2 regions of the Hymenobacter tenuis genome follow, and region 2 is predicted to be linked to the other one. Evidence: riboswitches for the same ligand, from Rfam matches in the RefSeq annotation. Region 2 holds a riboswitch; the other holds the start of a gene.
The links. Region 2 has a riboswitch for cobalamin ahead of ACYVGU_RS06860 (acyl-CoA thioesterase). Riboswitches for the same ligand answer to the same signal wherever they lie in the genome.
Positions count from the first base shown of each region.

Region 1: another riboswitch for cobalamin. It lies ahead of ACYVGU_RS16835 (TonB-dependent receptor); the one in region 2 lies ahead of ACYVGU_RS06860 (acyl-CoA thioesterase).

Region 1 is NZ_BAAGWF010000004.1:772,801-777,371, reverse strand. Features, by position in the region: gene ACYVGU_RS16845 (THUMP-like domain-containing protein) at 1-639, shown strand, start outside; gene ACYVGU_RS16840 (DNA-3-methyladenine glycosylase) at 701-1,300, opposite strand; cobalamin riboswitch at 1,419-1,639, shown strand; gene ACYVGU_RS16835 (TonB-dependent receptor) at 1,815-3,779, shown strand; gene ACYVGU_RS16830 (DUF5074 domain-containing protein) at 3,844-4,571, shown strand, end outside.
Region 2 is NZ_BAAGWF010000001.1:1,590,271-1,594,841, reverse strand. Features, by position in the region: gene ACYVGU_RS06870 (NAD(P)/FAD-dependent oxidoreductase) at 1-1,502, opposite strand, end outside; gene ACYVGU_RS06865 (hypothetical protein) at 1,656-1,982, opposite strand; gene ACYVGU_RS06860 (acyl-CoA thioesterase) at 2,132-2,539, opposite strand; cobalamin riboswitch at 2,744-2,950, opposite strand; gene ACYVGU_RS06855 (MFS transporter) at 3,071-4,381, shown strand; gene ACYVGU_RS06850 (hypothetical protein) at 4,391-4,571, opposite strand, start outside.

The DNA of each region.
Region 1 (4,571 bases), on a different contig from region 2:
CGCATCATGCCGCTGCTGCTGCAAAAAAGCCAGCGCGTACTACTGAAAACTTCGCCTATGCTTGACATTGAACTGGCCATTCAGGAGTTGCGCCACGTGCGCCGTCTGTGGGTAGTGTCAGTCGATAATGAGTGCAAGGAGGTGTTGTATGAGCTTACCGCGGAACCAGCCGTAGATCCGGAGCGCTTCACGGTGAATTTACTGCGCACGGGCAAGCAGCAGGAGTTTCGGCTGAACCGAGCGCGGGAGGCGCGAGCCATTGCGCGCTACGCCGAGCCGCAACAGTTCCTCTATGAGCCAAATGTAGCCGTATTGAAAGCCGGGGCCTTTAAAAGCATCGGAACGGCTTTTGAGTTGCTGAAACTGCACCAGCACAGTCATCTGTACACCTCCGATACCCTGCGCCCCGAGTTTCCGGGCCGCATTTTCCGAATCAAAGGGGTAGAGAAATACGATGGCCAGGCGTTGCGCACCTACCTGGGACCTGATGTACGGGCCCACGTCACGACGCGCAATTTCCCTGATACCGTAGCTGAGTTCCGGCACCGCACCGGCATTAGAGAAGGCGGCGACCTGTATCTGTTTGCTACCACCAATCTGGAAGGCAAGCTGATGGTGCTGGTCTGCGAGAAGCTGTAACCATAGCATCCAATATAACCGCCCCCGCCTGAACAGTTCTGCTCAGGCGGGGGCGGTTTGGCTATTTGGCGGGGCTAGTCCAGGGGTTGCCTTTCAAGCGGAAACGCCAGGGCAGTGCGGCATCGGCGCCGGCGTAGTCAATGCCCACGCGCGGAGACGCTACTATTTCCGCTCCGTTTACTTCCTCTCCAACGTCCTCCAGCCAGATAGTATCACCCGTCAGATCGGTGCCGTAATGGGCGGTAGTGATACCAAGTGCTTGCGTGAGTAAGCCAGGGCCGCCGGTCAGGTTGCGCTTTACGGAGGACATGTCGCGGCGCAGCAGCATTTCCGGAATTCCATCCAGCGGTTCCAGCCCCCGAATCAGGACGGCGTCGGCTTTTCCTTCCTCATTCGTAATAAGGTTGAACAGCGTGTAGCGCCCATAAATCAGGTAGGTATAGGCCACGCCGCCGGGCTCGTACATGATGCGGGTTCGAGCAGTGTAGCGCCCTAGGTGCGAATGGCATGCTTGGTCGTTGAGGTGAGCATACGCCTCCGTCTCGACGATGCGGCCACCCGTCAGGACGCCGTTGATACGGGTGAACAGGTGCTTGCCCAGCAGTTCTTGGGCGATGACAACCGGATCAGGACGCCGGTAAAAGGCCAGGGGAAGTTTCAAGAGCAGCGGTAGAAATAAGGTACAGTTTAACCCAGCGCGCATCGCCTGGCGGCGCCTAGGCCGGCACGCGGGGCAAACCTTCTACGCAAGCCAGGCGCTAAAGCTTCCGTACATTTTCTATCTTTGCGGCTGTAAAGGTGGCCAGACCCTAATTGTGGGGCGAGGCTGAAAAGGGAATTCGGTTTAAATCCGGAGCTGTCCCCGCAACTGTACGCTTCATGAGTTGGTGCGTCACACCAAGCCACTGTTTCTGTGAAAGCTTTCTTAGGAAGGCCCGAGAAATGGGAAGGCGACGCATCTGAAGCAAGCCAGGAGACCTGCCTTTGCATTTCCCATGTTCAGCGCCTGCGGAGGAAGGGCGGAGAATGAATACAGTAGTGGCGTTTCGGCGCCGCAGAGCACCTATCTGTTTTCGGCCTCGGCTTCGAGGAAGGGCTAGCCGCATAGCAATGCGTGGTAGCCTGCCCTGAAGTTTTGAACTGAATTTTTCGATTGCGAAAATTTGGTTCGGAAGATGCATTTCAACAAGTGGCTTCTGCTGAAAAAGCAGAGTTGCCGGTTAGCGCTAAGTGCAGGCCTAGTAGCCTGCACGGTGCCCAGCGTGGCCCAATCGGTGGCACCGGCAGATTCGGCGCGCATCCAGCAGTTGCCCACGGTGCGGGTGGCCGGCATCCGGCCCGAGCGGTTTGCCGTGGGCAGCCGCCGCATCGCCCTCGATTCACTAGCTCTTGCCACCTACCAAACCGGTACGCTGGCCGATGTGCTGAGCGCGCGCACAGCGCTTTACCTCCGCAACTACGGCCCCGGCCAACTGGCTTCCATCACCATGCGCGGCACCTCGGCGCGCCATACGGCGGTGCTCTGGAATGGCTTCAACATCAACTTACCCTCTTTAGGCGAAGCGGACCTAGCCCTTTTTCCGGCCAGCGCCACCACCCGAGTCGATATTCAGCCTGGCCCGGCTAGTGCCACGTACGGCAGCGGCGCCATTGGGGGCACGCTACTGCTTTCAGCGCCGGTGCGCTGGGGCGCGGGCTGGCACGGAAGCGTGCAAAGCGACCTGGGCAGCTTTGGACTGCGCGCTGGCACCGTAGAGGCTGGTTTCAGCAACCAGAAGCTGGCCCTGCGTACCAGCCTGCTGTATCGGGAGGCCGAGAACAACTTTCCGTACTTCACTACTGAAGCCATCGGGCGCGTTCGGCGCCGGCAGGAAAACGCGGCCTTCCGGCAGTTTAGCTTCACCCAAGACCTAGCCCTGCGGCTGGGGCAACGCGGCGAACTGACAGCAGCCGTGTGGCTCACGGACGCCGACCGCCAGATTCAGCCCGGCATCGGCACCAATAACACCCACGCCCAGGAACGCGACCAGAGCCGCCGCCTGCTGGCTGGGTATCGGCGCGTAGGCACTACGCATGAGTGGGCCGGGCGCGTGGCGTGGTTTGAAGACATTATCAATTACCGCGACGATGTGAGCGGCCTCAGCGAATCGAGGGTGCGCACTACTCAGGCGCAGGCCGAGCACACGTGGCGTCTGGCGCCCAATGCCTCGGTGCGGGCCGGAGCCGAGGCCCAACATTTTGCAGCGCAAGTTGATGGTTATGGTACTGCCCCGCGCACTGAAAACCGCTTTTCCGGCTTCGCGCTGCTGCGCTACGACCCGCGGCCTAGGGTACAACTGTCATTGAACCTGCGGCAGGCCGTGCTGCCCGGCCGCCAGCCACCGCTTACGCCCACGCTGGGTGCCGAGTGGCTGGCGCTGCAAACCACTAGCCACGCCATTAGCCTGAAGGGCAACGCCTCGCGCAGCTACCGTGCCCCTACCCTCAACGAGCGATACTGGCGCCCCGGCGGCAACCCCAACCTGCTACCTGAACAAGGGCTGGGCTACGAAGGCGGCTTGGTGCACGTGCTAACCCTAGCACCGGCGCACCTGCGGCTGCAAACCGAGCTAACCGGCTACCACCAGCTAGTAGATAACTGGGTACAATGGACGCCGGGCGTTTCGTATTGGTCGCCACGCAACCTGCGGCAGGTGCGCGCCCAGGGTCTGGAAGCCAGCACCCAGCTGGAATGGCAGCCGAACACTTATCATCTCACGGCCCGCGCTTCCTACGGCTTCACCAGCTCGCGCAAAACCAAAGGCACTCCTGATGATGCCGACCCAACCGGCCGGCAGCTGCCCTTTGTACCGATGCATACGGCTGCTTTCAGCACCGACCACCAGTGGCACCAGTGGCAGCTCAGCACTACCCTCACCTTCACGGGCAAGCGGTTTACTGATGCCTCGGCCACGGAGTTCATGCCTTCTTATCTGCTGCTGAATGCCGCTGTGGGCCGCACGCTGGTGCTACAGCCCAACTGGAAGCTGCTCGTGCTGGCGCAGGGCTACAACCTCACCAACCAAGACTACCAGAGCTACCAGAACCGCGCCATGCCGCCCCGCTCGGGGGCCCTGAGTTTGCGGCTACTGTGGCGCTGAGGCCAGTTTGTAACAACCAGATTTTTAGCAACATCCCCAACCATTTTTCCTTATTCTTTTTCGTATGACACCCTTTTCCGCCCTTTCTGCTCGCTCCCTTCACCTGCTATGGGCTCCGGCTTTGGTACTTAGCCTAGCTTCCTGCGGCTCCGATTCTGATCCGGAAGCAGTTGAGGTGCCTACTAATAGCGTGCTGATTGTAAACGAAGGCAACTTTCAGAAAGCCAATGCCGAGGTAAGCGTGTTCGGCAAAACCAGCGGCAGCCTGCTGTATAAGTCGGCCTTTAGTGCTGCCAACAAGCGCAACCTCGGCGACGTGGCCCAGAGCATCAGCATAAAGGGCAGCACGGCCTATATTGTGGTTAACAATAGCAATAAGCTAGAAGTGGTGTCGCTACCCAACTTCAAATCCGCCACCATTGAAGGCCTGAAACTGCCCCGCTATTTCGAGGCCTCTTCCGCCGACAAAGGCTATGTAACGGAAACTGTATCCTACGATGTGCCAGCCGGCCAGGTATCGGTTATCGACCTCAAAACTAACCGCGTTACCAAAAGCATTGCCGTAGGCGCGCAACCCGAGCGGCTATTGGTAGCTGGCAACCGCCTATACGTAACCAACAGCGGCGCCAACACCGTCACGGTCATCAATACCACCACCGACGAGGTAGAAGGCACGATACCCGTGGGCGACTCGCCGAATAGCTTGGTGCAGGACCGCAACGGCAACGTATGGGTGCTGAACGGCGGCCAAACCGTGTACAACACCGATTACACCGTGGATTACACGCGCAC
Region 2 (4,571 bases):
GCGTACCCAGCACCTTCTCCGCACGGAAACAGGCCGCATACCACGGGGTGTTGCAGCGTGTCCCGGTCGCGCGGAATCCGGACGGGCGAGGAGGTGCGGCTTTCAACCCCCACAATCTGAGCCAAGTTGGTGGCATACCCCGGAATTTTACGCCCAAAGTTCTGGAAGCCCTGGCGCAGCCGCTCCGCCAGTCCTGCACCCAGCACTTTGTCCATCGGCACCGACACGAGACCGGGCTGGTAGCTGGTTTCCAGCAGCTCCGGCGAAACTTTGTTTTTCAAAAAGTCGCCGAGGCGCTGGGCAGGTGCTAGCTGCGTGTTGCCGGCCAACTGGCAGGCACGCTGCTCAATCTGCTGCTGAAACCGCAGGCCCGCCAAGGCCCCGTACTGGCGCACATCCATATCCTCTAGCTCCACGGCCGCTACTATACCGGAATTAGCAAAGCGTGAATCGCGGCGGCTAGGGCTCATGCCATTCACCACTACCTCACCCGGAGCGGTGGCTGCCGGCACAATAAAGCCGCCGGGACACATGCAAAAGGAAAATACGCCCCGCTGCTGGCTTTTCCACTGGGTTTGATGCACCAAAGAGTACGAAGCAGCCGGCAATACACCCCGGTCTTGGCGGCGGTACTGGGCTTGGTCGATGAGCTGTTGCGGGTGCTCTACGCGCACACCCAAGGCAAACGGCTTGGCCTCAATCAGCACACCTCGGCGGTGCAGCAGTTCATAAATGTCGCGGGCGGAGTGGCCAGTAGCCAGAATCACGGCATCGGCTTCCAGCGCTTGGCCACTAGCCGTTACCACGCCGCGTAAGTGGTTGTGCTCCAGAATCAGGTCATCCACGCGGGTTTCGAAGTGCACTTCGCCCCCAGCTTGCAGCACACTATCACGCAGGGCGGCCACCACATAGGGCAGCTTGTTGGTGCCAATGTGCGGATGCGCATCGACGAGGATATCGGGGGTAGCGCCGTGCTGCACCAGCAGGCGCAGAATCCGCTGGATGTCGCCGCGCTTGGTGGAGCGGGTATAGAGCTTGCCATCGGAATACGTGCCGGCGCCGCCTTCTCCAAAACAATAGTTGGAGTCAGGGTTGACCAGGTGCTCTTTGTTGAGCGCCGCTAGGTCGCGGCGGCGGGTACGTACATCTTTGCCGCGCTCCACCACAATAGGCTTTATGCCCAGCTCAATAGCTCGCAACGCCGCAAAAAGTCCAGCTGGCCCGGCACCTACTATAAGGACAGAGCGACGGGCCTGGCTGACATCAGGATACGTAAACCAGGGGCCAAACAGCTCAGCCGGCGGTGGGGTCTGGTAGATGTCGGCGCGTAGGCGTACGAGCGGTTGGCGGCCCCGAGCATCAATGGAGCGTTTACGCAAATGCACAAAATCGGCCTGACCAGGCACTAGGCCGGCGGCATCGAGCAAGGCCCGGTAGCGGGCTAGCTCATCGAAAGCTACCTCCGGCGGTAGCAGTAGTTCAATTTCTTGGGTAGTAGGCATACTAAAGGTGAAAGGGAGTTAGCCTTTGAACCGTAAGGACTGTAACGGAAGTGCAAAGATACGCAGCTCTAAAGCAGCAAAAAGCCCCGGAAAGCTGCAACGAGCTTTCCGAGGCTTATATACGGGTGCGGAACCAGTGAAAAGGGCGTGGGGCTAGTAGTGCCCGTCGGATGGCGTTCCTACGGAGGAAGACTGCAAACGGGGCCAGAATTTCTCCATCGATTCGTTGAAGAGCGTTAGCGCCTGCGTCCGGACTTCGCCGGAGGGATGGCGTAGCAGATTGCCCAGCAGATGCCGGTACATTTCGGTTGTAACTTCTAACCCTTTGGCGCTTACAAGGCCGTGGTGAAGTAGGTCGCAGTTAGCGGCCACTGAATTTGCCATAGAGTCGGTTAGTTCTTCGCGGGCTACATCCGCTTCCCGAAATGACTGTTCCAAACGGGCATTCATTTCAGGCGAGTAATTCTTTTCAGTTGCCATACTATAGGACAAGGGAACGGCATTTCAAACGTGAAACACGACAATAAAGGTTCAGTCTCCTATAAAAATAATCCTGTAACTCACCCGTAACACGCTTGTTTCGAAGCACTCACCTCGTAGCATCTCGGCAAGTAGTAATGGCCCGTTTCCTATACGGCAGCCACATCGGGGCTCAGAATCCGGACCGGACGCTTGTGCTCATCTATGGCCACAAACGTGAATAAGCCCGACACAGCCCGGTGTCGTTCCTCGGAATACATTTGCTCCACAAACAGCTCTACCCGCACCTTGAGGCTAGTGTTGCCCACGTGCTCTACGCGCCCAATCAGCTCAACTAAGGTGCCCCCAGGAATAGGGTGGGTAAAGTCAACTTTATCAGATGACACCGTGACCATTTTGAGGCGGCTAAAGCGGGTAGCAGTTATGAAGGCCACTTCGTCCATGAGGTGCAGGGTAGTGCCCCCAAACAGGGTATCGTAGTGGTTGGTGGTGTTGGGAAAAACGGCTTTAAAAATGCGCGTTTCGGCCCGGCTGATTTTTTCGGCAAGCGTTGACATTAGAGCAGGAAAGGTGAAAAGTGAAACCACAGCTAGTGCTTTGGTCTGCCTCCGTGGGGTCCTGTTGCTAGCCTAAAATGCGCTTACCGAGGTGCTAGGTGCGTTCGTGCCTTTCACCCCCGCAGATACCTAGTAGTGGTAGAGGGATACTTCAACGAGCTCCATAGCAGCACCCGACAAGGCCCTCAAGTCGCGAAGGAACCTTCTCATCAACAGCGGCAGGCAGGTCTCCTGACTTGTACCCTGCTTTCCGCCCTTCTCACCCGGGTACATGCCGGGCAATGGGCTAACCGGAAAGCAGCCGCGGCCCGTAGGCCGCCGGTACTTACAGTAGCGCGTCTGTCCGGGAGTTGCACCCGGTTCCCTTTTTGTGTTGGCCTAGGGCCAGCAACCTGCCGCTCGTCTGACTGGAATAACAGACAAAGAACGATTCGCCAAAGGTAGCAGAACCTGGCACAGGTGCGCGGACCACTGCCGGCGCTTACTGGTATTCCGCTATTTTCGGCCGCTGGCTTTCCTAGCATCCTTCTTATGGCTCATTCTGTTTCTCAGGCGCCGCGCACCATGGCCTCGCGCATCCGCTCCATTTTTAGCGGTTCCGTGGGCAACCTAGTGGAGTGGTACGACTGGTACGTGTACTCGGCGTTTGCCTTGTATTTCGCGCCGGCCTTCTTTCCGAAGGGCGACCTTACGGCGCAACTCCTTAACTCGGCGGCCATTTTTGCAGTGGGCTTTCTGATGCGGCCGCTGGGCGGTTGGCTGATGGGCGTGTACGCCGACCGCGCCGGACGCAAGGCGGCGCTGCTGGCCTCGGTGCTGTTGATGTGTGGCGGCTCCTTACTCATTGCCCTCACGCCTTCTTACCAGCAGATTGGGGTAGCGGCGCCGGTGCTGCTGGTGCTGGCGCGCCTGCTGCAGGGCCTGAGTGTGGGCGGCGAGTACGGCACCTCGGCTACCTACCTGAGCGAAATGGCCGACCAGCGCAACCGGGGCTTCTTTTCCAGCTTTCAGTACGTCACCCTGATTGCTGGGCAACTGCTGGCCCTGTTTGTGCAGCTAGGTCTGCAACAGGCCTTAACCTCCGACCAAATGTACGCCTGGGGTTGGCGGGTGCCTTTCGGTATTGGAGCGGCCGCGGCCCTAGTAGCGTTGTATCTGCGGCGCGCCATGGAAGAAACCGATGCCTTCACCCGCCACGCCACCACCGACGAAGCGCAAGCAAACAAGCCCAGCCAGCTAACCTTGCTGCTCCGCCACCCGCGCGAAGTTCTGACGGTGGTGGGGCTTACCTTGGGCGGCACGGTTGTGTTCTACACCTTTACTACCTATATCCAGAAGTTTCTGGTGAATACCACGGGCTTCACGAAGGGGCAGGCGACGCTGGTTTCCTTTGGTGCCCTAGGGGTAGCGATGCTGCTGCAGCCATTGCTAGGTGCCATTTCCGACCGAATTGGGCGGCGGCCGGTGCTCCTGTTTTTCGGGGTAGGTGCCACATTGCTAACCGTGCCGCTGCTGAAGGCCCTGGAGCATGCTTCCGGGCCCGGCGCGGCGTTTGGGTTGCTTGTGGTGGCACTGGTAGTAGTCAGCGGCTATACATCCATCAATGCAGTGGTAAAAGCCGAGCTATTTCCGACTGAAATCAGAGCCTTGGGAGTAGGGTTGCCGTATGCGCTTACGGTGGCCATCTTTGGAGGTACTGCCGAGTACATTGCCCTCCTGGCCAAGGAGCGCGGGGTAGAGCAGTGGTTTTACTGGTACGTGACGGCCTGCGCTGCCGCTTCCCTGGTTGTGTACCTACGCATGCCCGACACCCGCACTACCTCCCGCATAGAGGCCGAGTAGCGCCGCGAATTACTTCACGGTGAGGGTGTCTGTGAGCACGGCATTATCAGCTTTGAGAAAGTGGACCACGTATTTGCCGGGTTGCGCCGCCGTGAAGGTATACGTGCCCTTATAGTCGGTTTTCGTTTGCGCACACACGCAGCCCTCGTACCGAACCAGCGGGCTCAGGTAGATATTGTTGCCCTGGCGG